Regions from separate parts of the Mesorhizobium sp. M6A.T.Ce.TU.002.03.1.1 genome, predicted to be linked through region 2. Evidence: predicted binding sites of a transcription regulator. Region 2 holds the regulator's gene; each other region holds the start of a gene.
What was found. Region 2 encodes PhoB, which activates phosphate uptake and scavenging genes when phosphate is short. Its sites were predicted from a motif close to TGTCATNNANCTGTCAT; they were not measured.
Positions count from the first base shown of each region.

Region 1 (11,838 bases), on a different contig from region 2:
TTCGTATCGATTTTCGATATTAGCTGTAATCAGCCTTCCAGAAAAGTATCGGAAAACCTAGGTCTCCGCTGTCATCACAGGAGACTCGCCATGAAAACCCTTATCCGCTCGACACTTCTCGCCGTCATCGGCATCGCAACGATGCCCACCGCCCATGCCGGCGAAATCTGGCGCGCAGCCGGCTTCGAGCAGCCGGAATCAGCGCTGTTCGATGCCGCCAACAAACGCCTCATCGTTTCCAACATCGTCGGCAATCCCAGCGAAGCCGACGGCAACGGCTATCTGTCGGTGCTATCGCTCGACGGCAAGGTCACCACCCGGCACTGGACCGACGGCATGGACGCACCCAAGGGCATGGCGATCTCGGACGGCAAACTCTACGTCGCCGATATCACCCATGTGCGCGTCGTCGATCTCGAAAGCGGCAAGCTGATTTCGACCATTGATGTGCCGAATGCTGTCTTCCTCAACGACATGACCGCCGATGCTTCAGGCAAGGTCTATGTCACCGACATGCTGGCCGAAGCCATTTACCGCATCGATGGCGGTCGGCCGGAATTGTTCGCGAAGGACGCAGCCCTTGCTTCGCCCAACGGCATTTTCGCCGATGGCAACAGGCTGATCGTCGCCTCCTGGGGCAAGGGCATCAAGCCGGATTTCAGCACCGCGGAGCCGGGCGGCCTGCTTTCGGTCGATCTCGCCACCAGGACAGTTTCGCACCTGCCCGGCGCGCAAAAATTCGCCAACCTCGACGGTGTCATTGTCGTCGGCGACAGCGTCTACGCCACCGCCTACATGGCCGGCACGCTCTACCGTTACAAGGCTGGCGGCAAGCCTGAGGCAGTCGCGACTTTCAAGCCGGGCAGCGCCGACATCGGTACCGACGGCAAGTCGACCATCTATGTGCCGCAGATGAACGAGGGCGAAGTCGCGGCGCTCTCCCTCGACTGAGCTTCCCCAGCGATTGACCGCCGACCGGCTATTCCGGTCGGCGGTTACTCCGCCTCCGTCCTCCTTGCCAGTTGCGCCCGCGCATCCCGGATCGAGGCGGCGTATGTCACCAGCGGCCGCTTGACGCCGTGGTTGATCAGCATGCGCCGCGTCTGCGGCGAAGCGCCTGATATGATGAAGCGCACGCCGGCGCGCCTCGCCTTGTGGGCGGCACCCTCAATGACGTTGGCGGCCGTCGAATCGAAGAACGGCACCGCCGAGCAATCGAGGATGAAGTTCTTGCGCTGGTCGGCGATGCGGTCCAGCACCGTGCCGACGGTCGAAGCGGCGCCGAAGAAGAATGCGCCAGAGATCCGGTAGACGACGGTATCGGCGTCGCTCGCCTCGCTGGAATCATAGGCGCCGCCACCGTTGCTGCCGTCAGCGACATCGTCCTGCACCAGCGGCAGGTCGGTCTCCACGGCGATGCTCTTGGCCATACGGTCGATGAACAGGATCGAGCCCAGCGCGAAGCCGACAATGATGCCTTCGGTAAGATCGCGGAACACGACGATCAGGAAGGTCGCCATCAGCACCAGTGCGTCGCCGCGTGAGGCGCGCAGCAGGGTGGCAAAAGCCTGTTTTTCGAACATGTTCCAGCACACCACCGCCAGCACGCCGGCAAGAGCTGCGAGTGGGATGTAGCTGGCCAGCGGCGCCGCCACCAGCATGAAGACAAGCAGGAACAGCGAGTGCAACATGCCCGAAACCGGCCCGTGCGCGCCGGACCGCACATTGGTCGCGGTGCGGGCAATGGTGCCTGTGGCGCAGATGCCGCCGAACAGGGCGGAGGCGATGTTGGCGAACCCTTGCGCCACCAGTTCGCAATTGGAGCGGTGCCGACGTCCCGTCATGCCGTCGGCGACCACGGCCGACAGCAGCGATTCGATGGCGCCGAGCAGCGCGAAGGCAACGGCGTCCGGCAGCACCGCGATCGCCTTGTCGAGGCTGAGCGCCGGCAGCGCCGGAAAAGGCAGGCTGCGCGGAATGCCGCCATAGCGCGTGCCGATCGTTTCCGCCGGCAGCGCCAGCAGCGCCACGACCAGCGAGGCGAGCCCGACGGCGATCAGCATGCCCGGCCAGCCAGGGCGCCACCGCTTCAGCCCGACAATGGTGGCGATGGTCAGCACCGCCACCAGCGTCGCCGAGATGTTGAGCGTTCCGGCGGCCTCACCGATCGCCACGAGCTTCGGCAGCAGTGGCCCGGGCTCGTTGCCGGCGAGCTTCAGCCCGAACAGTTCGACGATCTGTCCGGAAAAGATGATGATGGCGATGCCCGCGGTGAAGCCGACGGTCACCGGGTAGGGGATGAATTTGATATAGGTGCCGAGTCTGAGATAGCCGATGGCGAGCAGGAAAACGCCGGACATCATCGTCGCCAGAAGCAGCCCATCGATGCCTTCGCGCTGGACCGTCGCCGCCACCAGCACGATGAAGGCGCCGGCTGGACCGCCTATCTGGAAGCGACTGCCGCCGAGCGCCGAGACGATGAAACCGCCGACGATGGCGGTGAACAGGCCGCGCTCCGGCGTCACGCCGGAAGCGATCGCGATCGCCATCGACAGCGGCAGCGCCACGATGGCCACGGTCAATCCGGCGATCGCATCGGCCTTGAAATGCCCAAGCGTATAGCCCTCGCGCAGCACCGTCACCAGCTTCGGTGTGAACAGTTCGGAAAATGCCGGCTTTGCCGGACTTTGGGCCGGTTGATGAATTGCCCGTCGGGTTCGATCCATGGACTACCTTCCGCTCCTGATGCATGTCGCCCAAAAATGCTGAGCGGTTTTGGGGCATGCATAAAACCAAGAAGGCGGCGGGATCGTCGGCAGGACTGTCGGCGGTCGCCGTCGCGACTTTGTCGGCTCAGCCCGGCGGGTTCCGCGGCACGACCGGCTTGAGGCGCACGCCCCTGCCACCGCGCTCGCTGGCCTGGTTCTCGCCGATCAGTTCCACGCCGGCCCCATCGAGGGCCTGGATGACCTTCATCAGCGTATCGACCACGCCCCTGACCACGCCGTCGCTCGCTTCCATGCGCTGAATGGTTGGAAGTGAAACCCCGGCGCGCTCGGCGAGCGTCTTCTGATCGATGCCGGCCAGCGCCCTTGCGGCGCGCATCTGCGCGGCAGTGATCATCGGCTAAAAACCCCCGTCTGAGTCTGCATTCCCATGCATAATACTATCATTTTGATGGTTCAAGCATCATGATGCATATGTCAGACATGCACGCACCAAGATCGGTTGTGTCCTGCAGAGCTTGCGTGCCAGCTAGGACAGTAGGCCCTCGGGCGCCGCAAATTTCGAGGAGAATTAGCCGCAGCGTCGTTCTGACGGCCGGTTCAGCCGCCGTCGGTGTGCCCGCGCTATCGCTGTAGCGTCCGTGCGGCCAGCCAGCACAGCATCGCCCAGGCGAAGCCGGCACACCAGCCGGCCAGCACGTCGGACGGCCAATGAACACCGAGATAGACGCGGCTGATGCCGACCAGCAGGGTCGTCAGCACCGCAAGTGCCAGCACATAGATCTTGGTCGTTCGCCCAGGCAGGAAGCGCGACGCCATGCTGCCCAGCGTCAAATATGTCACCGCCGACAGCATCGCATGGCCGCTCGGAAACGAAAGCGTCGCCACGTCGGCGAGATGCGAGACCAGATCGGGGCGCGGCCGGTCGATTCCGAGCTTCAGCGTGCTCGACAGGGCCTGCCCGCCCGCCACTGCCACGAAAACGAGAAACGCTGGTCCCGGTCTGTGGATCAGCAGCAGATAAACGATCACCGCAGCAGTGATCAGCACGAGCACGCTGGCGCTGCCGAGGCTGGTGAGGTCGCGCATCGCTCCTTCCAGCCATGGCGGTCCGATCGGATTGTCAGGCTGGCCCGCTTCACGGAAAGCGAGCAGGATTTCCGTATCGAAGGCGTGCGGCGTGGTGTCTCGCGCCACCTCCATCAGCTCCTCGAACCCCCACAATCCGCCGGCGATGACCAGTCCGGCCAGCAGCACCGGGAATTCGATCCAGTTGAGCAACTTGTTTGCGGTATTCTTCATCGACCCTCGCAATTACAATTTTTGCAGATAGGGTCCGAGCGTTATCAGCGCCACAGCTGCGACGGCGAGCACGATGCCGGTCGCCTGCAACGCATTGACGCGCTCGCCGAAGAAGACCAGGGCCACGACGTTCACCGACACCAGCTGGATCACCGCCGACAGGCTGAAAGACACCGACATGCCGAATTCACGGATCAGCCTCAGCATGATCAGATTGCCCAGCGAATAGAGCGCCAAGGTCAGAACGATCTTGCCGAGGCTCGGCGCCAGTCCCCATTGCTTCGCCGCCGTCGCCGCCAGCAGGAAGATCACTGTAGAAATGCCGAGCTGCCCCAGTCCCCAAAAACTCACTTTTTGTCCCTCTCGAAGCGGTGCTTCCGCGCCTGCAGCAGATCTTGTTTCCGAAGCGTCGGTCGCGGTCAAGCGGGGCTGATCATGGACATGAAATCGGGGCTGGAAATTGGCCGGCAACGTCATCAAACTGTGATCTCCCGGCGATACGCGGTCAGTCAAGCAAGACGCTCCAGCCATCCCAAAGAAGCCAGAGGCAAGCCCCCCATGACTGAACATCGCTCGACTGAACATCGCTCGACCGAACATCGCTCCCCCGACGCCCAGTTCCGCACCAGTCTGCTCGAGGAAAACGATGGGCCAGGAACCAATCCCACTGACAACAAGACGATGGGCGAGATCATCGCCGCGCGTTTCTCGCGCCGCGGTTTTCTACAGGGATCGCTCGCGGCAACCGCCATCGCCGTCACCGTCAGCCCGCTCGCGCTGATCCTCGCCGACGATGCCCGCGCCGCCGGCGGCTCGGCCTTCACCTTCGACGAGGTCGAGGCAGGCGTCGACGACAAGCATCATGTCGCTCCGGGCTATGACGCCGACGTGCTGCTGCGCTGGGGCGATCCGCTGTTTGCCGATTCGCCGGAATTCGATCCGACTAAACAGTCGGCGCAGGCCCAGGAAAGACAGTTTGGCTACAACAACGACTATGTCGGCTACATCCCGCTCGACGGCTCGGCCGAGCATGGCCTGCTGGTGGTCAACCACGAATACACCAACCCGCATCTGATGTTCCCGGGCCTCGTCACCATCGTCGATGGTGAGGCCAAGCAGGCGCCGCTGAGCAAGGAACAGGTCGATGTCGAGATGGCCGCGCATGGCGGCACCATCGTCGAGATCCGCAAAGTGTCAGGCAAATGGCAGGTGGTGCGCGACGGCAAGCTCAATCGCCGCATCACCTCCAACACCGAGATCGCGCTGTCCGGCCCCGTCGCCGGCCACGACCGCGTCAAGACCAATGCCGACCCGACCGGCACCAAGGTCATTGGCACCGTCAACAATTGCGCCGGCGGCGTCACGCCCTGGGGCACCTATGTCATGGCCGAGGAAAACATCCACGGCTATTTCTCGGGCGAACTGCCGGCCGGTCACGCGGAAGCGGCCAACTACAAGCGCCTGGGCATTCCCGAGGGCGCCTATGAGTGGGCGGCGCATTACGACCGTTTCGACCTCGGCAAGGAGCCGAACGAGGCCAACCGCTTCGGCTGGATCGTCGAGGTCGACGTCAACGATCCGACTTCGACGCCGAAGAAGCGCACCGCCATGGGCCGCTTCAAGCATGAAGGTGCTGAATCGATCGTCGCCAAGGATGGCCGTGTCGTCTTCTATCTCGGCGACGACGAGCGTTTCGACTATGTCTATAAATTCGTCACCACAGGCAAATTCAACGCCGAGGACCGTGCCGCCAACCTGGATCTTCTCGACGACGGCACGCTCCATGTCGCCAAATTCGCCGAGGACGGGTCGGTCGAATGGCTGCCAGTCGTCTTTGGCCAGGGTCCGCTAACCGCCGAGAACGGCTTTGCCAGCCAGGCCGACGTGCTGATCGAGACCCGCCGTGCCGCCGACCTGCTCGGCGCCACCAAGATGGACCGCCCCGAGGATATCCAACCCAATGCCGCCAATGGCAAGGTCTATGTCATGCTGACCAACAATTCGAAACGCAAGGCCGACCAGGTCGACGCCGCCAACCCGCGCGCCGAAAACGCCTTCGGCCACATCATCGAGATCGTCGAGGACGGCGGCGATTTCACTGCTGCCAAGGGCAAGTGGGAAGTGCTGTTGAAATGCGGCGACCCCGCCGTGGCCGAAGTCGGCGCCACCTTCTCGACCGCAACGACCGCCAATGGCTGGTTCGGCATGCCGGACAATTGCGCGATCGATGCGGCCGGCCGGCTCTGGGTTTCGACTGACGGCCAGGGCCCGAAGGCGACCGGCCGCACCGACGGCCTGTGGGCGGTCGACACCGAAGGCGAGGCGCGGGCGACATCAAAGCTGTTCTTCCGCGTGCCGATCGGCGCCGAAATGTGCGGCCCGCTATTCACGCCGGACGACCAGACCGCTTTCGTCGCCGTCCAGCATCCGGCCGATGGCGGCGAAGACTGGGAGCCTTTTGGCCGTCCCTCTTACTATGAGGACTTGTCGACCCGCTGGCCCGACTTCAAGCCCGACATGCCGGTGCGGCCGTCGGTCGTCGCCATCACCAAACAGGGCGGCGGCAAGATTGCGGTCTAGAGCAATTCCAGGAAAGTGTGAAACGGTTTTCCGGGGAAAAGCGCTTAGCGCTTTCCCAAGGGAATTGCGCAAAAACAAAGAGATAGAGCGGTTCGGCGTTTCCGTGAAACGATGAGGCGCTCTAGAGCTCATCTCGCTCCAAGGTCCACGCTGACAAATCGTGAAGGAGGGGTTTCGGCGCGACCGAAGCCCCTCCTTTTTATGCCCAATTGCCAGTTTATGCCCAATTGCTGGGCTTCCGTTCCGTTCTCGCTGCCACCAGTTCATCGGTGCTTACCACGCCGGTTGCGCTCTAAAGGGGACATGCGCGATATGATCGACAATCAGACCGCCCAATGCGACTGATTCGAAGCCCGCGGGCTGGCGGGTATTCCCAATAGCGAAGCGCGGCACGCGGAACCTCGACCATGCCCTCCTTGCGCATTCATTTCGACCGCCTGCTCGAAGGCGCAGCGCCGAAGGTAGAGCGGCGGGAGCTGACGCATGTCGAGCGCCTGGCGCTGGTGCGCCGGCATGGCGATTTTTCGCTCGCCTATTCGACCGCCGTCCAGCGCAACCTTTCTTATTTCGGCGACGCTGACGGCTACATCGCCTTCGGCACCAAGATGAAGCACCATTTCGCGCTTGGCGACCCGGTGGCTCACCCGCCCGATCGGCCCGACTACATCAGGCGTTTCGTCGAGGCCGCCGGTAACCCGTGGTTCGTGCAGATCGGCGAACAGACGGCGCGCGTGCTCGCCGGACTCGGATACCAGGTCAATCGTCTCGGCGTGGATACGCGGCTAGTCCTGCCCGCCCATGATTTTTCCGGAAAGCGCAATGAAACCGTGCGCTATTCCGAGCGCTGGCTGTTGAAGAAGGGGTTTTCCTTTGCCGAGGACAAGCGGACCATCTTTCTCGACGAGATCCAGCGGCTATCGCAGAATTGGCGGGCGGACCGCATCGTCAAGCGATGGGAGATGGCCTTCCTCAACCGTCCCTTCAGCGATCATCTCGGCGTCGACATGCGCCGCTTCGTCCTGCATGGCCCCAATGGCGAGCTCGTGGCCTTGCTCGACTTCGATCCCCTGTTCAGCGGCGGCGAGGTGATCGGCTATACCACCTCGTTCAAGCGCAAGCACGTCGATGCCACGCCGCATGCCGAGATCGGCCTGACCAAATTCGCGGTCGACCGCTTCCGCGAGCAAGGCATCTCCGTCGTCACGCTCGGCCTGTCGCCGCTTGTCGACATCGGACCCAGCGGATTTGCCGAAAGCGACTTCTGGCGCACCTCTTTCCAGCGCGCCTATGGTTCGCCATGGATCAATCGCCGCAAGTTCAACCTGCAGGGGCAGGCTGCTTTCAAACGCCGCTTCCACGGCATCGAGGAGCCGACCTACGTCGCCTTCCGCAAGGGGACCTTCGTCGGGATGCTGGGGCTGCTCCGCTTGGTCAAGTCCATTTGAAAGCGGCCATTTGACCGATTTGGCGGGGTCAGTTCCGCAACCGGTAGCCGGTCCTGAAAATCCAAGCGACGATCGCTATGCAGATAAGCAGGAAAACGACGGTCATGCCGAGGCTGATGCCGATCGAGACGTCGGACTTGCCGTAGAAACTCCAGCGAAAGCCGCTGACCAGATAGAGGACAGGATTGAACAGCGTCACCGTGCGCCAGATGCCGGGCAGCATGTCGATTGAATAGAAGCTGCCGCCAAGGAAGGTCAGCGGCGTGATGATCAGCAGCGGCACCAGCTGCAGCTGCTCGAAGCTCCTCGCCCAGATGCCGATGATGAAACCGAACAGGCTGAACGTCACCGCCGTCAGCACCAGGAAGGCGAGCATCCAGAACGGATGCTCGATGGTCAGCGGCACGAACAGTGACGCGGTCGCCAGGATGATCAGGCCGAGTATGATCGACTTGGTCGCCGCACCCCCGACATAGGCAACGATGATCTCCAGATAGGACACCGGCGCCGACAGCAACTCGTAGATCGAGCCGACGAATTTCGGGAAATAGATGGCGAAGGAGGCGTTGGAGATCGACTGCGTCAGCAGCGACAGCATGATCAGTCCCGGCACGATGAAGGCGCCGTAGCTGATGCCGTCGATCTCGGTGATGCGCGAGCCAATGGCCGAGCCGAAGACGACGAAATAGAGCGATGTCGAGATGACCGGTGAGACGATGCTCTGCAGCACGGTCCGAAAGGCGCGCGCCATCTCCATCTTGTAGATCGCCCAGACTGCTCGCAGGTTCATGCGTCCTTCCTCACCAGATTGACGAAGATCTCCTCGAGCGAGCTGTTTTGCGTGTCGATATCGCGGAACTGGATGCCGGCCGTCTCAAGGTCGCGGAGCAGCGAGGCGACGCCCGGCCGTTCGCTCTGGTTGTCATAGGTATAAGTCAGTTGGTCACCGTTCGGCGAAAGCTCCAGCGCATAACGCGAAAACGTCTCGGGTATGGCGGCGAGCGGGCTGCGTAGCTCCAGCAACAGTCGTTTGCGGCCAAGCGTGCGCATCAGTTCGGCCTTGTCCTCGACCAGCACGATCTCGCCGCGATTGATGACGCCGACGCGGTCGGCCATCGCCTCGGCCTCCTCGATATAGTGCGTGGTCAGGATGATGGTTACGCCATCCTCGCGCAGCCGGCGCACCATCGCCCACATGTCCTGGCGCAGCTCGACGTCGACGCCGGCTGTCGGCTCGTCGAGGAACAGCACCCTCGGTTCGTGCGACAGCGCCTTGGCGATCATCAGCCGCCGCTTCATGCCGCCGGACAGGGTGATCGCCTTGGCGTCCTTCTTGTCCCACAACGACAGGTCGCGCAGCACCTTCTCGACGAAGGCGGGGTTGGCCGGCTTGCCGAACAGGCCGCGGCTGTAGCTGACAGTCGCCCATACGCTCTCGAACGCGTCGATGGTCAGTTCCTGCGGCACCAGCCCGATCAGGCTGCGCGCAGCCCGATAATCCCGGCTGATATCGTGGCCGTCCACGGTGACCGTGCCCGACGAGCGGTTGACGATACCGCAGACGATCGAGATCAGCGTTGTCTTGCCGGCGCCATTCGGCCCGAGCAGCGCAAAGATCTCGCCGCGCTCGATATCGAGGTTGATCTCCTTCAGCGCCTTGAAACCGGTAGCGTAGGTCTTGGTGACCCCGGAAATGGAAATGATGGACGGCATGGCTGAAAAACGGCTGCTTGAAAGAGGTCTGTTGATTTTAATCCGCTGAATGTCGGTGCGCGCAGCCGGAAGTCAATGGCACTCCTGACAGTTCTGGACATTGGCCTGCGAAGACGCATCCACCCCTGCCGCAGTCGTGCGGCCTTTTCCTGTCCGAACGGATGAATGGCCCAACAACTACAAGCCCGGTACCTTGCGGTCCAAGCGGGTCGGAATGTTCGCCATGATGACGAATCCCAGATCATCTAGCCTAAGGTCAGGAATAAAATAGTCCTGCGGCGTTCCGCCTCGCGTGACGCCACGCCGCTTTGACCGGTTGGCGCATCCGGCCTATCTTCTGCCACATAAGCAGCAGCCGGAGCCGCCATGGACCCGCTCATCCTTTCGCGCATTCAGTTCGGCGCGAATATCTCGTTCCATATCCTGTTTCCGGCTATCACCATTGCGCTTGGCTGGATGCTGCTGTTCTTCAAGCTTCGCTATAACGCCACAGGCGATTCCGCCTGGATGCGCGCCTATTTCACCTGGGTGAAGGTGTTCGCGCTGTCCTTCGCCATGGGCGTGGTTTCGGGCGTCACCATGAGCTTTCAGTTCGGCACCAACTGGCCGGGTTACATGAAAACCGTCGGCAACATAGCCGGCCCGCTGCTCGCTTATGAGATCCTCACCGCTTTCTTCCTCGAGGCAGCGTTCCTCGGCATCATGCTGTTCGGCTTCCGCCGCGTCTCCAACCGCATCCACACAATGGCAACCGTGCTGGTGGCCGGCGGCACCACCCTGTCCGCCTTCTGGATCATAGCGCTCAATTCGTGGATGCAGACGCCGGTCGGCTTCGAGATGCGCGACGGGGTCGCCCACGCCGTCGACTGGTGGGCCATCGTCTTCAATCCGTCCATGCCCTACCGGCTCGTCCACATGCTGCTTGCCTCCGGCCTGACGGTTTCGTTCCTGATCGCCGGCCTGTCGGCGCTGCGCTATCTCTATGGCGACCGCTCGGAATCGATGTGGAAGGCATTGCGCACCGGTGTCTTCACTGCGGCGATCCTGATCCCCATCCAGATCTTCGCCGGCGACCAGCATGGCCTCAACACACTGGAGCATCAGCCGCAGAAGATCGCCGCCATGGAGGCCAACTGGAACACCGGTCCCAACGTGCCGCTGGTCCTTTTCGCGCTTCCCGACGAGGCGGCCAAGGAGAACAAATTCGAGCTGACCATCCCCGACGGGGCCAGCCTCATCCTCAGGCACAGCGCCAGTGGGGTCGTGCCGGGGCTGAACGACTATCCCGGCAATCATCCGCCGGTCTTCCCGGTGTTCTGGGGTTTCCGCATCATGGTCGGTACCGGCATTCTGATGCTTGTCGTCTCCTGGTCGGCGGCTTTCTTCCTCAAGCGTCGTCATAGCCTGCCGAAGCCGCTCGCCCTGGCGATGGTTCCGATGGCGTTGTCCGGCTGGCTGGCGACGCTGGCCGGCTGGTACACCACCGAGATCGGCCGCCAGCCCTGGCTGGTCACCGGCGTGCTGAAAACTGTCGATGCCGTCGGCCCGGTCGCCGGCAGCCATGTCGCACTGACGCTTACGATATACCTCATCCTCTACGTGCTGCTTCTGATCGCCTATCTCGGCGTGCTGGTGCATCTGGCGCTGAAGGCAGCGAAGGACGGCGACGCCTCGCCGCTGCCCGGCGTTCTCGACGCGCCGCTGTCGCAGCCGGTTGCCCAACCAGGAGAACGGTGATGAGCTTCGATTGGCCGACCCTGCTCCCTTTGATCTTCGCCGGCCTAATGGGCCTCGCCATCCTGATCTACGTCATCCTCGACGGCTTCGACCTCGGCATCGGCATCCTGTTCGCAGTGGCCGAGGATGCCGAGCAGGACACCATGATCGCCGCGATTGGCCCGTTCTGGGACGCCAACGAGACCTGGCTGGTGCTGGCCGTCGGCTTGCTGCTGGTTGCCTTCCCGCTGGCGCACGGGCTCATCCTCGGCGCGCTCTATATCCCGGTCTTCCTGCTTCTGGTCGGCCTGATCCTGCGCGGCGTCGCCTTCGATTTCCGCGCCAAGGTGCCGGCT
Region 1 is NZ_RZTI01000050.1:24,275-36,112, forward strand. It holds gene EOC93_RS16645 (SMP-30/gluconolactonase/LRE family protein) at 91-951, shown strand; gene EOC93_RS16650 (SulP family inorganic anion transporter) at 996-2,726, opposite strand; gene EOC93_RS16655 (helix-turn-helix transcriptional regulator) at 2,854-3,123, opposite strand; gene EOC93_RS16660 (phosphatase PAP2 family protein) at 3,351-4,028, opposite strand; gene EOC93_RS16665 (hypothetical protein) at 4,041-4,379, opposite strand; gene EOC93_RS16670 (PhoX family phosphatase) at 4,587-6,608, shown strand; gene EOC93_RS16675 (phosphatidylglycerol lysyltransferase domain-containing protein) at 7,016-8,053, shown strand; gene EOC93_RS16680 (ABC transporter permease) at 8,082-8,843, opposite strand; gene EOC93_RS16685 (ABC transporter ATP-binding protein) at 8,840-9,766, opposite strand; gene EOC93_RS16690 (cytochrome ubiquinol oxidase subunit I) at 10,133-11,503, shown strand; gene EOC93_RS16695 (cytochrome d ubiquinol oxidase subunit II) at 11,503-11,838, shown strand, end outside.
Region 1: a site for PhoB is predicted at 4,500-4,516, ahead of EOC93_RS16670 (PhoX family phosphatase). Genes of this name have one in related genera too.

Region 2 (11,838 bases):
ATCGAGGAGTCTGAAACCTGCCAGTCAGGTCAAATTTTCGGCAGTGGCGCGGGTAGCCGGCGTTGTTTTTGGTTTCGTCTCAATCTTGAAACAAAAGTGCAATATTGAATTTACGCGAATACATGTAATACACTAGTATTAAAGTCTCTTGAAACTGCAATCTCGCTGGAATTAGGTGGTGCTCATTAGAGAACCCTTATTCACCATCAACAAAGAATGCGGTTCCAGGTTATCGGCAGAAACAATGGCAATGGTCGCTCCAATGACACGCTTCTGGTCTGACATGTTTCTTGTGCCGGTATTGGTGACGGCATTTATGCTCGGCACTTCCTCTTCATACGCGGATAGTTGCAGCGCGATCAAAAGCCAAATGCGTTCGGCCGAACGCGGCGGCGGGTCGAGCCCGCAGCTTGCGCAGTTTCGCCGGCAGCTTGTTGCGATCCAACGGTTGGAGAAACAGCGCCAATGTTCGGCCAAAAGTTCGCTGGTCGGGTTCTTCTTCAACCCTTGTGCCGATCTCGTCAGGAGCAAGGCAGAGGTGCAACGCCAGATCGCGGCCGCATCGAATGCGGGCAGGAATACAGCCGGCCTGCGGGCCAGGTTCGCCGCCCTGGGCTGCGCGCCCACCGCCAAGCAACAGAATCGGCAGAAAGAGCAGCAGCAGGACCAGCGTTCGGCAGCCAAAACCCAGTCCGCTGGCCTGAAATATGCTGGCAGCCCGATGCTGTTTTGCGTGCGCCTGTCGGACGGATATTTCTTCCCCGCGCCAAAATCGCAGTTCGCCAAAAGAGACGATCTGAAGGAGACCGTCGATCAGTGCCGCTACATTTGCGACGATCCCGGTGTCGACCTCTATACGCTGGAGGATGCCAGCCTCGAGACCGAGGCGATGGTCGCTCTCGAGACGCGAAAACCCTATACGGAGCTTGCGGCCGCTTTCCGGTACCGCGACGACGCCAATTTCAAGGCTTGTAGCGTCAAGCGGTATTCCCGGCGGGTCGCCGAACTCAGGGCGCGGACGGTAACACCCGCCAACATGGCCAACGCCATCATTCCATTGCCGACGACAAAGCCGGATCTTGGCGCCGTTGCGGAAATTCTCGGACCCGATGCCAAAGCTCCGGATCTCGGGGCTCCCACTGCCGAAGCCAAGGGCGCCGCCCAGCATCAGTCGATCGAAAAATTGACCGCAACGCGGCCGGTAAGGGTGGTCGGACCGGCTTTCTTCCCCGAAAACTGACCCCGTGGAGCTTAATTTAGATCACCGTTTGAATGCCGGTCGGCTATTCGCAGACCATGCGGACCCGTTTTCCGGGTTGGCTGACATTCCTGCAGGTGAGCGGTTTTGCCGGCTCGGATGACGGCGTCGGCGGATCTTTGGAAATCCTGGTGATTTGCCTTCTCGGCGCCACGGGGGTGTTGGTTCTGCGGACCGCGGCTCTTGTCGGCGTTTCGGGCGCGACAGGAAAGACATCGGTCTGCAACTGCGGCTGTTCGGCTTGCGCCTGCTGCGGCGGCCTGTCCCAGAACCGCCGGACATCGAGCGGCCTTGGAATGACGACGGTGCCGTCATAGCTGCGCGAGCAGCCGCTCCCGAACAGCAGCATCGGGCACAGCAAAAAAGGCAGAATCCGTCCCAACATCGGCAACACCCTTGCGGGATTGTAACGCCGCTTCGGTTCTAGCGGCAACCGTCGGAATATCGCGGGCAAAATCAAAGGGCCGCAGCGTCCGTAGCGCGCCCGAAACGAGGCGCGGCGCTGCAGTGTGGCGAATGCGAATTCGCCCCAGCTTGGAGCGGCGCAACGAGCGAATTCCAAATCCGATGCACTGGTCACGGTCCGTTAAGGTTAGCGGAACGTTAATGCTTGTGGGACACATTCCACCGACGAGCCGCCGGCCGGCGGTTCCGAGAACGACATGGCGCAGTCATCGCCGGTGCAACCGCCGCTGCCCGTATACGGAGCCGCGTCCGGGCGGGCGCTGCTGCAGCCGCCACCGGTTCGTCCCCGCACCGGGCATCGGCTGGATGTCCTCGTTGCCGAGGACAACGAGGTGAACCAAATGGTTTTCACTCAGATTCTCGGCCAAACCGGCTACGGCTTCGAGATCGTCGGCAATGGCCGCAAGGCGCTCGATGCCTTCGGCAGGCTCAATCCGCGCATGATCCTGATGGATGTTTCGATGCCTGAGATGAACGGCCACGACGCGACCGCCGCTATTCGGCGGCTGGAAGAAGAGACCGGCACGCACGTCCCGATCGTCGGCGTCACCGCGCACGCGCTGAAGAGTGATCGCGAACGGTGCCTGGAGGCGGGCATGGACGATTACCTGCCCAAGCCCATCAGCCCCAGGGCCTTGCTCGAAAAGGTCGAGCGCTGGCTCGGCGCGGACGGCGAAATCCAGCGCAACGCGGGATAGGCATCCGGTCAGGCTGCAAGAAATTCAGCTGAGATTCGGCGACGCATTGCGGACGAGACTATGGTGCGATCGCACCATACCAAAGCGTGCGCCGGGTTGGGACAATAAGCACATTCGAGTTCCGCCCCTCCAGTTACGGGCGGGAGCAGCGACCGCCGGCAAGAAACAGGATCAGATTTACCCCAACGGACCTGTTTCGGCGATGGCGCGGCCATGACCTCCTTTGGCCGCATGCAACGCGCTCCCGTCCGGATTTTCTTTTTCGACGCAAATTTGCACCGCCTGTCCGAGGAAATGCCGGCTGGAAACCGTGCAAGCTGCTGATTCTAGCGGCAAACCACGGCTGTGCCGGCGAGATCCGCGGCGCTTCCCTTTCGACATGGCTGTGCGGCGTTATCGGGCTGACATCAAACTGTCATGCGACTGTTATAATCGGGGGCTATTGGCCTCAGCGGGCGCCGAAGGAATGGCGCCGAGAGACCATATTCCGAACAGGAGCAGGCCACATGAAGAAATTCCTCCTTACGGCGTCGGCCGCGGCGCTTGCGCTCGCCGCGTCGGCTGGTTATGCCGCCGCGCGCGACCAGATTCAAATCGTCGGTTCGTCCACAGTGTTCCCCTTCACGACGGCTGTCGCCGAAAAGCTCGGCCAGAGCGGACAGATCAAGACCCCGGTCGTCGAATCGACCGGCACCGGCGGCGGCATGAAGCTGTTTTGCCAGGGCGTCGGCGAAAATACCGCCGACTTCACCAATGCCTCGCGCGCCATCAAGGACAGCGAGCTTAAAACCTGCAAGGCAAACGGCGTGACGCCGGTCGAGATCAAGGTCGGCTTTGACGGCATCGTGCTCGCCAACTCGAAGGCAGGGACTGTCGTTGATCTGACCAAGGAACAGGTTTTCAAGGCGCTCGCCAAGAATGTCGCAGTTGACGGAAAGGTCGTCGCCAACCCCTACAAGAACTGGTCGGATGTCGATGCGTCGCTTCCCGCGACAAAGATCGAAGTGCTTGGCCCGCCGCCCACGTCTGGCACGCGCGACGCGTTCGTTGAACTCGTCATGGATGCGGCCTGCCAGGAAGAAGTGAAGGCGGCTAATGAAAAGGGCTGCGGCGAAATCCGCGAAGACGGCGCTTTTGTCGAGGCCGGCGAAAACGACAATCTGATTGTCCAGAAGTTGGAAGCCAACCCCAATGCCTTCGGCATCTTTGGTTTCTCGTTCCTTGACCAGAATGCCGACAAGCTGCAGGGCCACAAGGTCGACGGCGTCGAGCCGACCTTCGAGAACATCGCATCCGGCAAGTACGGCGTTTCCCGCTCGCTCTACATCTATGCCAAGAAAGAGCATGTCGGCGTTATCCCCGGCATGCAAGAGTTCATCGCCGAGTATACCTCGGAGGGTGCATGGGGTCCTGAGGGTTATCTGGCCGACAAGGGCCTGATCCCGCTGCCGGACGCCGAGCGCGCCACGTGGGCCGAAAACGCCAAGGCCCTGAAGGGCATGGGCTCCTGATTTTTTTCGGGGTCCGGGCAAATATCCGCTCTGACCCTCATGCTCTAAAGCACAAAGCGCGGGACTAACGTCCCGTGCTTTGAGCCGGTGAATGGCCGGCGGTCGAGGGGACGTCCTGAATCATGGTCGGTTATCTCGTTGTTCTTCTCTTAGTTCTGGCTGCTGCGGCCTATTGGATAGGTCGGACACGCGCCATCGCCAGTGTCAATGGCGACGTCGCGCGGTTGCATTCGCTGCCTGGCCAACATGGCATGTTTCTGGCGCTTTTTGCTGCCGGTCCCGCGCTGCTTGCGATCGTGTTGTGGTCGATGGTTACGCCGGGAATTGAATCGTCGATCATCGCCGACCGCTTCTCCGCCGAGCTGTCGGGAATGGGCGTTCCGCAGGTCGAAGCTTTCATCCGCGACGCTCGTGCGATGGCATTTGGCGGGCTTGTCGGCTTCGCCGATCCCACGAAAGAGGCGGCCGCGGCCGTCTACAAATCGATCCATACGACCAGCAGCTGGATCATCTGGGCCGTCGCGCTCATGCTTTCCGCGTCCGGATTTTACTGGGCCTATTCGCGCATCGCGCAGGCCTACCGAGCGCGCCACGTTGTCGAGCGCGTTCTTCGCGCATTCTTGATTACCTGTTCGGCGGTCGCGATCCTGACGACGATCGGTATCGTCTTGTCGCTCATCTTCGAATCCTTGCGGTTCTTCCAACAGGTGCCGCTCTATAAATTCCTGTTCGGCACACATTGGTCGCCGCAGAGCGCCTTCACCGGCGCCGGAGCGGAAGCCGGAGCGGTCAACCAGGACATTTTTGGCATGGTGCCGCTCTTTGCCGGCACGTTGCTCATCACCTTCATTGCCATGCTGGTAGCTGCGCCTATCGGGCTGATGGCTGCGATCTATCTTTCGGATTACGCCTCCAAAAGCGTCCGCGCGGTCGCAAAGCCGGTATTGGAAATCCTTGCTGGCATTCCGACCGTCGTCTACGGTTTCTTCGCTGCGCTGACGGTTGCGCCCTACTTCCGTGGTCTGGGCGAAAGCCTGGGTCTCAACGTTGCGTCAGAATCCGCGCTCGCCGCAGGCGTGGTCATGGGCATCATGATCATTCCCTTTGTTTCCTCGCTTTCCGACGATGTGATCAACGCCGTTCCGCAATCCCTGAGGGACGGTTCCGCCGGCCTCGGCGCGACCAAGTCTGAAACCATCCGCAAGGTGATCCTTCCGGCGGCCCTTCCGGGCATCGTTTCGGCGATGCTGCTCGCAGTCAGCCGCGCGATCGGTGAAACAATGATCGTGGTCATGGCCGCAGGGCTGGCGGCAAACCTCACGGCCAACCCGCTCGAAGCGGTCACAACAGTGACGGTGCAGATCGTGACGCTGCTTGTGGGCGATCAGGAATTCGACAGCGCCAAGACGCTTGCAGCCTTCGCGCTCGGCCTGGTGTTGTTCTGCATCACGCTTACCCTCAACATCGTCGCTTTGCGCGTCGTCCAGAAATACCGAGAGCAATATGACTGATGCGATCGCGTCATTCGGCGCCGGCAGACGGCCGGTCAGCATTCATACCGACGATGCCGCGAAGGCACGGCTGAAGGGCCGTTACCGCGCGGAAACGTGGTTCAAATGGCTTGGCGCCGCAGCCGTCGCGTTGGCCGGCTTGTTCCTTGTGCTGCTCTTGTCGACGATCGTCACCCAGGCGATCCCGGCGCTGCGGCAGAACTATCTGACGCTGCCGATCGATCTTTCGGCGGCCAAGGTAGACCCGGCGAAACTCGACGCCGTCAACTACGACGCCATCGCCCAGGAAGCGCTTACGGCAAAATTTCCGGATGTGACGAGCCGTCAGGACAAGCGCCTGCTGCGCGGACTGATTTCCACGGGCACAGGCGTGTTCCTGCGCAAAGATATCGCTGCTGATCCGGGGATGCTCGGAGGAACTGTGGACTACGCGGTTCCACTTGACGATTTTGCCGACCTTTATCTCAAGGGTTTGCTTGCCGACGTCGGTTCGGACGAGGCGATTTCGACAAGCGTCACGCCTTCGCAAAGCAGCGGCGACATCGATCTGACCTTCGGCGACGATGCCATGCTGGCGTTGGCGCGCGGCCATGGTGCGACCGAGGGCGAAAACGGCATGCTCACGCTGACGAGCGGCGCGTCGTCGCTGCTGGTCGCGTTCAATGGCGGCACGGTCAAGCTGACCGCGCTGTCGCCTGGGGCCAACGGAACGGCGGTCGCAAAGGGCACGGTGATCGAGGCGCTGGACAGCACGGCGCCAGCCGCGAGCGGCCAGGCATTCCTGCGGGTCATCGACACGCCGGAAGCATCGCGAAAGATTTCGGACAAGGTGATCGTCTGGCTCGATACGCTGAAGAGCGCCGGCCTGATCGAAAGCCGGTTCAACTCGATCTTCTTCTTCACCGGCGCAAGCCGCGAGCCGGAACTGGCTGGTATCTGGGGCGCGGTCGTCGGATCGTTCCTGACCATGATCGTAACGCTCGCCATCGCCTTCCCGATCGGCGTTTCGGCGGCGATCTATCTTGAGGAATTTGCGCCCAAGAACCGGCTGACGACGATCATCGAAGTGAATATCAACAATCTGGCGGCGGTGCCTTCGATCGTCTTCGGCCTGCTTGGACTTGCCGTATTCCTGAATTTCTTCGGCCTGCCGCGCTCGGCCCCGGTGGTCGGCGGCATGGTGCTGGCGCTGATGACCCTGCCGATCATCATTATCGCCTCACGCGCTTCGCTGCGCGCCGTGCCACCGTCGATCCGCGAGGCGGCGCTTGGCATCGGAGCGTCCAAGGTCCAGACCGTATTCCATCACGTCCTGCCGCTGGCGATGCCGGGTATCATGACCGGCACCATCCTCGGAATGGCGCATGCGCTGGGTGAAACCGCGCCGTTGCTGATGATCGGCATGGTCGCCTTCATCGTCGACATTCCCGGTGGCTTCACCGATCCCGCGACGATCCTGCCGGTGCAGATATTCATGTGGGCCGATTTTCCTGAAGCGGGGTTCCAGCAGAAGACTTCGGCGGCGATTTTGATTTTGCTGGTGTTTTTGGTCATCATGAATGCCATCGCGGTGATACTGCGCAGGCGCTTCGAGCGGCGCTGGTAAGGAGTAGAGGATATGAACATCATGACGGAAGCCAGCGTCGAGCAGAAACTGAGTAGCGGAACCAACGAGCCTTCGATCAAGATGAAGGGCGAAAAGGTCTCCGTTCATTACGGCGAGAAGCGAGCTCTGTTCGACGTGGATCTCGATGTCCGCGAGAACCAGGTGACGGCGTTGATCGGCCCATCGGGCTGCGGCAAGTCGACCTTTCTGCGTTGCTTGAATCGAATGAACGACACGATCGACATCGCGCGGGTAAGCGGCAAGATCACGCTCGACAACGAGGATGTCTACGACCCGAAAATCGATGTCGTCGAGCTGCGAGCTCGCGTCGGCATGGTGTTCCAGAAGCCGAACCCGTTTCCGAAGTCGATCTACGAAAACGTCGCCTACGGTCCGCGCATTCACGGTCTGGCCAGGAGCAAGGCGGAGTTGGACGGCATCGTCGAATCGAGCCTGAAGAAGGCCGGCCTGTTCAACGAGGTCAAGGATCGCCTGCTCGAGTCGGGCACTGGCCTTTCCGGTGGCCAACAGCAGCGTCTGTGCATTGCGCGCGCCATCGCTGTGTCACCGGAAGTGATCCTGATGGACGAGCCGTGTTCTGCGCTCGATCCGATCGCCACCGCCCGTGTCGAGGAACTGATTGACGAACTGCGCCAGAACTACACGATCGTCATCGTCACCCATTCGATGCAGCAGGCAGCGCGCGTGTCGCAGCGCACGGCGATGTTCCATCTCGGCTATCTGGTCGAGGAGGGCGCGACCGATAAGATGTTCACCAACCCCGACGACAAGCGCACCCAAGACTACATCACCGGCCGGTTCGGCTAAGCGGTCCGGCGAATTTCGAGCACGAGGACAGTATCATGGGTGAACATACCGTCGCATCTTTCGACGAGGAATTGGAGCACATCGACAGGCTGATCCGCGACATGGACGAGCTCGCCGCCGCGATGGTCGCAGCGTCGATCCGCGCGTTGCTCGCGTCAGACAATGCGATGGCGCAGCGCGTCGTCTCGGATGACGCCATCATGGATGCGCGGCAGCGTGAACTCGACGACAGCGCGATCACGCTGATCGCCAAGCGGCAGCCGATGGCGCAAGATCTGCGCGCCGTGGTTGGCGCAATCCGGATGGCCGGCGATCTCGAGCGCATCGGCGACCTGGCCAAGAACATAGCCAAGCGGGTCAACGCCGTCGGTCAGAGCGCCACGCCGCGTAATCTCTCGCACGGTATCGACGCGATGGCGGATCTCGTTCTCGAGCAGCTCCGCGGCGTGGTCGAGCACTATGTGTCGCGCAACGCCGGCGCGTTGAAAGAGCTGCGCGCCGCCGACGAGAAGATCGACGTGAAATACACGGCGGTTTTTCGCGAACTCCTGACCTACATGATGGAGGACCCGCGCAACATCACCGCCTGCACGCATCTTCTGTTCTGCGCCAAGAATCTCGAGCGTATCGGCGATCATGTCACCAACATCGCCGAAAACGCCTACTATGTCGTGACCGGGCAGCAATTGCCGGCGGATCGACCGAAGCTCGACGAAACGACGATGTCGGCGTCGGCGACATGACAGGGGTAACCGGCCGATGATCGCGCCGCGCATCATGGTGGTGGAGGACGAAGAGCCGCTGGGCGTCCTCCTTCGCTACAATCTGGAATCCGAAGGCTATCAGGTCGAGGTGGTGACGCGCGGCGACGAGGCCGAAATCCGGCTTCAGGAAAACGTGCCCGATCTTCTGGTGCTCGACTGGATGGTGCCGGCGGTTTCGGGCATCGAGCTTTGCCGTCGCCTTCGGGTGCGTCCCGAAACCGAGCGGCTGCCGATCATCATGCTGACCGCGCGCGGCGAGGAAAGCGACCGGGTGCGCGGCCTCTCGACCGGGGCCGACGACTATCTGGTCAAGCCGTTCTCGACACCGGAATTCATGGCCAGGGTCAAGGCGCTGCTGCGCCGCGCCAAGCCCGAAGTGCTGTCCAGCGTGCTGAAGGTCGGTGACATCATGCTCGATCGCGAATCGCACAGGGTCTATCGCAAGAAGAGCGAGATCCGGCTCGGGCCGACCGAATTCCGGCTGCTCGAATTCATGATGCGGCACCCGGGTCGGGTGTTCTCGCGCAGCCAGTTGCTCGACAATGTCTGGGGCGAGACGATCTACATCGACGAGCGCACGGTGGACGTCCATGTCGGCCGGCTGCGCAAGGCGGTCAACAATGGTCGCATGCCCGATGTCATCCGCACCATCCGCGGCGCGGGCTATGCGATCAGGGAAGACTGAACAGACTGCCTAAATTCAAGCTGCGTTCTTCCGTTCAGGCCACGTGCTTCCTGGCCGTGCCGGACTTCCCTTGCGCGCCCGGCGCGAAAATCTCCTGGTCGACGAAGCTCAGCGCTCGCATGGCGCAGCCTTCGCGGATCAGCGGCAGCTCGTTCGGCTCGGTGTCGAAGGAAATCGAACCCGAATGCTGACCGCCGGCGGTCTGAGCGATGGCCTCGCGCAGGGCCGGCTCGATCAGGTCGAAAGCGGCAGCGCTGGCGCCGACCATGGCGACCGGCGCCGGATCGATCAACGCGAACAGGCTGCCGAGCCCGAAGCCGAGCGCTTCGCCGGCCTTGCGGTAGGCTTCGCGCTCCGGTCCGTCCGTCTGGCGCGCCCGGGCCGCCAGTGCCCGCATCTCGGCGTCGCTGACATCGGCGACCGGCTCGGCGTTCTCGCTCAACTGCCTTGCATTGCGCCAGATGGCGTAGTTGCCGGCATAGGCCTCGACGCAGCCGCGCCGCCCGCAGCGGCAAAGCGCGCCGCCCGGCCGGTGGATCATGTGGCCGAATTCGCCGCCTGAGGAATGGGTGCCGGTGAACAGTTCGCCCTTCAGCACCAGCCCCATGCCGATGCCGTGGGAGAGCAGGATGGCGATGAAATCGTCGCGGTAGCGATCCGGGTCGCGCCAGCGCAGCGCCACGGCCATCATGTTGCAGTCGTTCTCCATGATGGCCGGGATGCCGAACTCACGTTCCAGAATGTCGGCGAAGGCAATGTTCGTCTGCGGCGTGATCGGCGACCACAACATGGCGCGCGCATGGGAATCGGTGATGCCCTGGATCGCCAGCGCGATGCGGGCGACGCTTTGGACATCGAGATCGGGATCTTCGAGCCGGCGCCGGACGATGGCGACACATTCGTCGATCAGCTCGTTGCGCGACATGGTCAGCGTGTCCAGCCGGCGCTGTTCCTCGGCGACCACTTGTCCGGCATAATCGATGACGGCGACCGAGAGGAAATTCAGCGACAACACGACGGCCAACACCGCTGCCGCTTCCGGATTGAGGCTGAGGCCGACCTGCGGCCGGCCGCGTTTCAGCGAAACCGTCTCGCTCGCCTTGCTCTCGGTCAGGATGCCTTCCTGGATGAGGTCGGAAGAGATCGCCGATATGGTCGAATGGCTGAGGCCGGTGGTCGCGGCGATCTCGGTTCGCGACGGCTGGCCTGCCCGGCGTACGGCCGAAATCACCATCGCCCGGTTGCGCCGACGCAAATCGTCATGACGGATTCCAACCGACATTCTTTTGCTTCCTCCCTCTTGCCGCGGCCGCTCATGAACCGGAAGCCGTCGGCAGCGTCCAACAAATACTGGCAGAAGCAGAAGGCCCTGTCATTGTTTATTCCGGGGCTCGAAAAAAGTCGGCAGGGACATCAAAATCCATCAGAAATGATGTTGACAGCGCTTCGGCGTTGGACCAGTATTTTTTCGAGGCTCGAAAAAATAGAGCCTTTGTGTCGGCCTTCGGGCCAGTTTGGTCGCGCCGTACGCGGCGCAGGGAGGACTATCATGAAGAGATTCGCAGCCGCCATCCTGGCGGGGGTCGCCATGTCGCTGACGCTCGCGTCGGTCGCACAGGCGAAGGACAAGGTCATTGGCGTTTCGTGGTCGAACTTCCAGGAAGAGCGCTGGAAGACCGACGAAGCCGCCATGAAGACGGCGATCGAGGCTGCCGGCGACAAGTATATTTCCGCCGATGCGCAGTCCAATCCCGGCAAGCAGCTGACCGATGTCGAGAGCTTGATCTCGCAGGGCGCCAACGCGCTGATCATCCTTGCGCAAGATGCGTCGGCCATCGGGCCGGCGGTGCAAAAGGCGCTGGACGAAGGCATTCCGGTCGTCGGCTATGACCGGTTGATCGAGAACAAGGACGTGTTCTATCTGACCTTCGACAACCAGGAAGTCGGCCGCATGCAGGCCCGCGAAGTGTTCAAGGTGGCGCCGGAAGGCAACTACGTCTTCATCAAGGGCTCGGGCGCCGATCCGAATGCCGATTTCCTGTTCGCCGGCTCCATGGAAGTGCTCAAGGATGCCATCGACAGCGGCAAGATCAAAAATGTCGGCGAGGCGTATACCGACGGCTGGCTTCCCGCCAACGCCCAGAAGAACATGGAACAGTTCCTGACCGCCAACGACAACAAGGTCGATGCGGTGGTTGCCGCCAATGACGGCACCGCCGGTGGCGTCGTCGCGGCGCTGACGGCGCAAGGCTTGGCCGGATCCGTCCCGGTGTCCGGCCAGGACGGCGACCATGCAGCGCTGAACCGCATTGCGCTCGGCACACAGACCGTATCGGTGTGGAAGGACGCGCGAGAGCTCGGCAAGAACGCCGCCGAGATCGCCTCGCAGCTTGCCGATGGCAAGCAGATGACCGACATTGCGGGCGTCAAGGACTTCACCACGCCGGGCGGCAATGCCGTCAAGTCGCTGTTCCTGACGCCGATTGCCATCACCAAGGACAATCTCAACGTC
Region 2 is NZ_RZTI01000016.1:38,030-49,867, reverse strand. It holds gene EOC93_RS34670 (hypothetical protein) at 172-504, opposite strand; gene EOC93_RS07755 (DUF2865 domain-containing protein) at 539-1,240, shown strand; gene EOC93_RS07750 (hypothetical protein) at 1,284-1,643, opposite strand; partial or broken gene EOC93_RS07745 (response regulator) at 1,978-2,421, shown strand; gene EOC93_RS07740 (PstS family phosphate ABC transporter substrate-binding protein) at 2,928-3,932, shown strand; gene pstC (phosphate ABC transporter permease subunit PstC) at 4,055-5,443, shown strand; gene pstA (phosphate ABC transporter permease PstA) at 5,436-7,049, shown strand; gene pstB (phosphate ABC transporter ATP-binding protein PstB) at 7,062-7,877, shown strand; gene phoU (phosphate signaling complex protein PhoU) at 7,913-8,620, shown strand; gene phoB (phosphate regulon transcriptional regulator PhoB) at 8,637-9,326, shown strand; gene EOC93_RS07710 (ROK family protein) at 9,361-10,608, opposite strand; gene xylF (D-xylose ABC transporter substrate-binding protein) at 10,876-11,838, shown strand, end outside.

Region 3 (7,440 bases), on a different contig from region 2:
GACTTTGACGCCCGGATCGATGACCATCGGGCCGCGGTCTTCCAGGTTCCACATGGCATAGGCGACCGATTCACCCTGTTCATTGGAGATCAGCACGCCGTTGGTGCGGCCCGGCAGCTCGCCCTTGTAGGGCTCGTAGGCATGGAACAGCCGGTTCATGACAGCGGTGCCGCGCGTGTCGGTCAACAGCTCCGACTGGTAGCCGATCAGGCCGCGCGTCGGCGCGTGGAAGACGATGCGCTGGCGGTTGCCGCCTGACGGGCGCAGCTCGACCATCTCGGCCTTGCGCTCCGACATCTTCTGCACGACGACACCGGCGTGCTCCTCGTCGACGTCGATAACGACTTCCTCGACCGGCTCCAGCAATTCGCCATTGTCGCCTTTCTGCATGACGACGCGCGGACGCGACACGGCAATCTCAAAACCTTCGCGGCGCATCGTCTCGATCAGCACGGCAAGCTGCAATTCGCCTCGCCCGGAGACGAAGAACGAATCCTTATCAGGCGATTCCTCGATCTTCAGCGCGACATTGCCTTCGGCCTCGCGCAGCAGGCGGTCGCGGATGACGCGGCTGGTCACCTTGTCGCCTTCGGTGCCAGCCAACGGGCTGTCGTTGACGAGGAACGACATCGTCACGGTCGGCGGATCGATCGGCTGCGCATGCAGCGGCTCGGTCACCGACAGGTCGCAGAACGTGTCGGCGACGGTTCCTTTCGACAGGCCGGCAATGGCGACGATGTCGCCCGCCTGCGCCTCGTCGATCGGCTGGCGCTCGAGCCCGCGGAAAGCCAGGATCTTCGAGATGCGGCCGGTTTCGACCTGGGTGCCGTCATGGTGCAGCACCTTGACCGCCTGGTTGGATTTCAGCGTGCCGGATTCGATGCGGCCGGTGATGATGCGGCCGAGGAACGGATTGGCCTCCAGGATGGTGCCGATCATCCGGAACGGGCCGGGATGAACGGTCGGCGCCGGCACGTGCTTGATGACGAGGTCGAACAGCGGCGAGAGGCCCTGGTCCTTCGGCCCTTCGGGGTTTTCCGAGACCCAGCCGTCGCGGCCTGAACCGTAAAGGATCGGGAAGTCGAGTTGCTCGTCGGTCGCGTCGAGCGCTGCAAACAGGTCGAACACTTCGTTGACCACCTCGACATGGCGGGCGTCCGGCCGGTCGATCTTGTTGATGACGACGATCGGCTTCAACCCGACCTTGAGCGCCTTGCCGACGACGAATTTGGTCTGTGGCATCGGCCCTTCGGCGGCGTCGACCAGCACGATGGCCGAATCCACCATCGACAGGATGCGCTCCACCTCGCCGCCGAAATCGGCGTGGCCGGGGGTGTCGACGATGTTGATGCGGGTATCCTTCCAGTCGACCGACGTCGCCTTGGCCAGGATGGTGATGCCGCGTTCTTTTTCGAGATCGTTCGAATCCATGGCGCGTTCGGCGACGCGCTGGTTGTCGCGGAACGAGCCGGACTGCTTCAGGAGCTGGTCGACGAGGGTGGTTTTTCCATGGTCGACGTGCGCGATGATCGCGATATTACGAATTTTCATGTTGTGGTCTCGGGAGCGTTGCAGGCAGCAGGCCAAAAGGCGCTGCCTCTTTCGGTTGGGCGGCTCATACAGGGTTTTTCGCAATTGCGAAAGAGGAGGCGTGCCACCAAATACATGGTCACCAAATCTTAAGCGTCTTGGTGTGAAATGAAATTATTAACCAAAGCGGAACCTTTCAGGGTCGGGACAGTTCAAATTTCATGACCAATACGGGCATCAGATACCGGCCAATCCTTGCATGGGCAGCCCTCGCCGTTCTGCTTGCGGCAGGCGCGGCGCAGTCGGCCGCGACGCTGAAGGAGACGCCGCCTGCCCTGCCGTCCGATACGCGTTCGGCGGAGCAGTTGTTTGCCGATGCGCCCGATGGCGTCGACCCGGTAGTGACCGGGCCGGTTAGCGCCGCCTTCAAGCAGAGGCAGGAAAATGCCGGCTGCGACAGCGCGGTCTGGCCTAAGATTCCAACCGTCTGCTATCCGGACTAGAGCCTGATCCATCCCGACAGAATCGGGATGGGGCTCTATCTTCTTGTTTGACCATGATCTTCTCCGAAAACCGGTTCCCACTTTTCGGGATCATGGTTTGGCTCACGCCGATCGCACCGGATCGAGCGCGACCTTGTAGAGTTCATTGTCGTCGCGGTCCATAAGCCGCACAGTCATCTGTTCAGTGGCGCCGTCGATATCGACGAGGCCGAAGAACTGCAGGCCGGCCGACGGTGGCAGGTTCTGCCCCTGCTCGGCAGTTGGCGCCTTGATGAATTTCAGCTCCGGGCCGAAGGTCATGTCGAAATCATTGGGTCCATACGTGCCGGCATGGAGCGGACCCGAGACGAACTCCCAGAACGGATTGAAGTCCTGGAACTGCGCCTTGTCTGGATTGTAGTAGTGGGCCGCCGTGTAGTGCACGTCGGCGGTCAGCCAGACGGTGTTGCTGATACCAGCGTTCTTTATGTAGCGAAGGAGGTCGGCAATTTCCAGCTCGCGGCCCTTGGCCGGGCCATTGTCGCCATTGCTGACGGCCTCGGCGCCGGCCTTCTTGGTGGCGTCGTTCCAGACGACGAGACCGAGCGGCATGTCGGCGGCGATGATTTTCCAGGTCGCGTTGGAGTTTGCCAGTTCGCGCTTCAGCCATTTGGTCTGCTGTTCGCCGAGAATGCGCGATTGCGGGGTCATCGTATCCTGCATGCCAAGGCCATTGGCGCCGCGATAGGAACGCATGTCGAGGAAGAACACGTCGAGCAGCGGCCCGTAGGCGATCTTGCGATAGACGCGGCCCGGTTCCGACGGCTCGTAGCGGATCGTCGTCATCTCGTGGAAGGCGCGTGCCGCGCGTGCCGCCAGCACATGGATGTTTTTTTCCGAGTAGCGGTCGTCGGCGCTCAGGTCCTTCGAATCCGACCAGTTGTTCACCACCTCGTGGTCGTCCCACTGGTAGAAGGTCGGGCAGATGGCGTTGAGCCCCAGCACATGTCCGTCCATCAAATTGTATTTCCACTGGCCCCGGTACTCGTCCAGCGTCTCGGCAACCTTGCGCTTTTCGTCGATGAGGACGGTGTTCTTCCACTTGCCGCCACCGGGAATGTCGACCTCGTCCTTCATCGCGCCGTCGGCGTAGATGGTGTCGCCGGAATGCAGGAAGAAGTCGGGCGTGTGCTTGCCGATCGTGGCATAGGTCTTCATGCCGGTGTCGTCGATGCCCCAACCCTGGCCGGCGGTATCGCCCGACCAGGCGAACCGGATGTCACGCTTCGAGGCCGGCGCCGTGCGGAAGCGGCCGACGATCGGCTCGGAGACGGCGTTGATGTCGGCGAGATCGGCCGCTGTCATGCGGTAGAATATATCCTGATCCGAGGCGAGGTCGGTGAGCAGCCGTTTTACCGTGTAATCGCTGGCCGGCGACGTATCGAGCGGCGCAAGGCGGACGGCGTTGGCGAAATTCTCCGTCGAGGAGACTTCAAACACGACGCGCGACGGGCGATCGGTGCGCGTCCAGACCATGCCACTGGTGGCGTCGACGTCGCCTGACTGGACACCATGGGTGAAGGCCGGCCGCTGATTGGCGCGGGAATAGTAGGGCAGCGCGAGGCCCGAGGCGCCGATGAGGCCAACGGCGCTCGCCGACGTGACGAAAGCGCGCCGCGTCATCGAAATTTTGTTCATGGCTGTCTCCTGGATGGCGTTGAACGTCGCCGCCAAGGTCCAGCGTCAATGTTTCAGGCACATCTCGAAACCATGAAGGTTTGATAACAATGGACAGGTGATCTCCCCCCTTGAGGGGGAGATGTCGCCGAAGGCGACAGAGGGGGTCGTCTCGCGTGAAGCGCCAACCTCCTGCGTCTGCGATAAGGGGCCGAGCCCGGTCGGACCGACCCCCTCTGGCCGCGTCGCGGCCATCTCCCCCTCAAGGGGGGAGATTAGCGCTCGGCCGTCGCAGCTCAAGCCGCCTGCGGTTCCGGGTTGAAGGCCGGACGGCTGGTGTTGATCAACAGCGAGATGCAGGCTGCGGCTATTGCCGTCATGCCGGCGATGAGGAAGGCGAGCTCGTAATTGCCCTGCAATTCGCGCATCGTGCCGCCGAAGAAGGCGGCGGTCGCCGCACCCACCTGATGGCCGGCGACGATCCAACCAAAGACGATCGGTCCACTACGATCACCGAACGCCTCGTTTGACAGCCTGAGCGTCGGCGGCACGGTTGCGATCCAGTCCAATCCGTAGAGCACGGCGAAGATGATCAGGCTGGTCGACGAGAAGCCGGAATAAGGCAGATAGATCAGCGACAGGCCGCGAATGCCATAATAGACGCCGAGCAGCTTGCGCGGGTCGAAGCGGTCGGTGAGCCAGCCCGACAGCGTCGTGCCGATCAGGTCGAAGATGCCCATCAGCGACAGCAGGCCGGCAGCTTGCACTTGGCCGATGCCCATGTCGCCGCAAAACGCGATCAGGTGCGTGCCGACCAGGCCATTGGTGGTGAAGCCGCAGATGAAGAAGGTGGCGAACAGATACCAGAACACGCGGGTGCCGGCGGCACGGCGCAGCGTGCTGAGCGTGTGGGTGAGAAAATTGCCCTGCGAGGCCGGCGGAACCGGCGGCACGTCGTCGGCGTCAGCACCGTAGCGCACCATGCCGATCGAAGCTGGACGCTCCGGCACCAGCAGCCAGACCAGCGGCACCAGGCAAGCGGTGGCCACCGCAATGGCGATGGCGACCGGCTTCCAGCCGCCCGACTGGGCGAGCGCTGCGAGCAGTGGCAGGAACACCAGCAGGCCGGTGGCGGCGGAGGCCGACATCAGTCCCATCACCAGGCCGCGATTGGTTTTGAACCAGCGGTTGACGATGGTGGCGCCAAGCACCGTGGCGACCGCGCCCGAACCGACGCCGGAGAATACGCCCCAGGTGAGAAGCAGGTGCCACGGCTCGGTCATCAACAGGCTGAGCGCCGTCGAGCCCGACATCACCACCAGCGATGCCAGCAGCGTGCGGCGCAGCCCGACCCGTTCCATCAGTGCCGCGGCAAACGGCCCGGTTAGGCCGTAGAGGAAGATGCCGATGGCCGCGGCGAGCGAGACGACATCGCGCCGCCAGCCGAAACTCTCCTCCAGCGGCAGCATCATGACGGCCGGCGCCGACCGCAGGCCCGCCGCGATCAGCAGGCAAAGGAAAATGACGGCAACCACGACGAAAGCGTAGCGCTGGCCAAACGGGCGGGATTGAGCTATCATGTTACTGACCGGTACGTTGCAGTTACACCGAGGTATACGTACCGACCGGTAACATTGTCAAGCAGGCCACGGCACATCCAAAATGAAAAGCATTGAACCAACGATCAAAGCGGATGAAGTGACACCGCCCCGCGCCGGCGAAAAAATCCTTCGCGTTGCCCGCGACCTGTTCTACCGGCAAGGCATCAGGGCGATCGGCGTCGACGAGATCGTGCGGCGTGCCGGCGTCACCAAGCCCAGCCTCTATCGCAGCTTTCCCTCCAAGGACGAATTGGCCGCGTCCTATCTGCGGCAATACGACCTCGAGTTCTGGGCCCGCTTCGACGAGGCAGTGGCTGCCCATCCCGGCGATCCGCGCGCGCAGATCGCCGCATTCCTGACCCGCATCGGCAAGCGCACGCAAAGACCAGACTATCGCGGCTGCGGCATGACCAATGCGGCGGTCGAGTATCCCGAGCACGGCCATCCGGCCCGCGTGGTGAGCGAGGCCAACAAGCAGGAACTGCGACGACGCCTGCGCGCCATGGCGGCGGCAATGGGTGCCGGCGACGCCGACACGCTGGGCGACGGGCTGCTGCTCCTGATCGAGGGCGCCTATATCAGCGGCCAGCTGTTCGGTGCCGGCGGACCGGCAAAATCGGTGGCCCGGAACGCCGACCTGCTGATCGAAGCGAGCTTGCAGAAATAGCGTTTGACGATACGCTACGGCAGCCCGAAACGGAGTTGCCTGCGATGCGAGCCCTTTTGATGATTTCGCTAGCCCTCGCCGGCCTCTGCCAGACCGCCCAGGCCGGCGACATTTCCAGTGCCTACACCGATCTCGACTCGAAGAAGGACTGCGTGACTTATGCGCAGGCCGAGGAAGGCGATGGCGACTGGGCCAGTCTCGTCTGTTCGGGCTATCGCGGGTACCCAGTGCTGATCTCTTACGACGACGCCCGGGAATCGCTGTTCTATGGTTTTCCGCCCAGCGACATGACCACGGTCTGGGAAAGTTTTGTCGGGCTTAATTCGGCTGGACCAAAGCTCGAGTGGCGCATCGAGACGAACGGCGACCTCGCCATTCCCTTCGCGGTCATCCACCGTCGCTCGATCAGCGATCCCGAGGGGGAGAACAAACCGACCGACGTGCTGATCGTCGCCAAGGTCGCCCAGCCGGAGAAGTATGAGGGCTGCACCGTCGGACTGGTGCTGGCCACCGGCAATCCCGCAGCCAACGATGAGGCGCGCAAGCTCGCTGACGAGAAGGCACGCAGCTTTGCCTGCGGCAAGGACAAGCGCGCGATGATCGGCGACGTGCCCGCTTTCGGCCGCGTCGACAATTGAGCATGACCCCGAAAATCATGCTCGAACTAAAAGAAGCCTAGTTCCGACGGGTACGCCGGTGGCCTACTTGCTTTTCTTCGCCCGCTCGATCGCCTCGACGATCATCTTCTTGGCGTAGGCGGCATCGTGCCAGCCCTCGATCTTGACCCATTTGCCGGGTTCGAGATCCTTGTAGTGCTCGAAGAAATGCTGCACCTGGTCACGCGTGATGTCCGGCAGCTGCGTGTATTCGGTGACGTTCTGATAGCGTAGCGTCAGCTTGGGCGAAGGCACCGCGATGACCTTCTCGTCCTGGCCGGAATTGTCCTCCATCACCAGCACGCCGATCGGCCGCACATTGATGACGCAGCCTGGCACCAGCGCGCGCGTGTTGCAGACCAGCACGTCGATCGGGTCGCCGTCACCCGACAGCGTGTGCGGCACGAAGCCGTAGTTGCCGGGATAGCGCATCGAGGTATGCAGGAAGCGGTCGACGAACAGCGTGCCGGCCTCCTTGTCCATCTCGTACTTGATCGGCTCGCCGCCGATCGGCACCTCGATGATGACGTTGACGTCCTCCGGCGGGTTCTTTCCGATGGCTATGGCTTCGATACGCATGGCTTTTGTCCCTCTTTCGATTGGAAACCGATAGCGGGCGGGGGCGCATGGTGCAATGCGGCGAATGGTACTGAAAACAGCTGAGGGTGTTAGCGAGAGGAGTGTCGAGCCGTCATTCCCAGACGAAGGCGACCTTCTTCAGCGCCTTCTGCTCGAAGACCTCGACACCCTCGGCGACGTCGCGGCCGCCGGCGCCGGCATAGAAGGTGAGCGCGTTCTGATTGTCCTCCAGCGCCCACACCACCATG
Region 3 is NZ_RZTI01000177.1:506-7,945, forward strand. It holds gene typA (translational GTPase TypA) at 1-1,551, opposite strand, end outside; gene EOC93_RS30545 (hypothetical protein) at 1,752-2,033, shown strand; gene EOC93_RS30550 (alkaline phosphatase) at 2,136-3,710, opposite strand; gene EOC93_RS30555 (MFS transporter) at 3,986-5,269, opposite strand; gene EOC93_RS30560 (TetR/AcrR family transcriptional regulator) at 5,352-5,957, shown strand; gene EOC93_RS30565 (hypothetical protein) at 6,002-6,595, shown strand; gene ppa (inorganic diphosphatase) at 6,659-7,192, opposite strand; partial or broken gene EOC93_RS30575 (GNAT family N-acetyltransferase) at 7,305-7,440, opposite strand, start outside.
Region 3: a site for PhoB is predicted at 3,783-3,799, ahead of EOC93_RS30550 (alkaline phosphatase). Genes of this name have one in related genera too.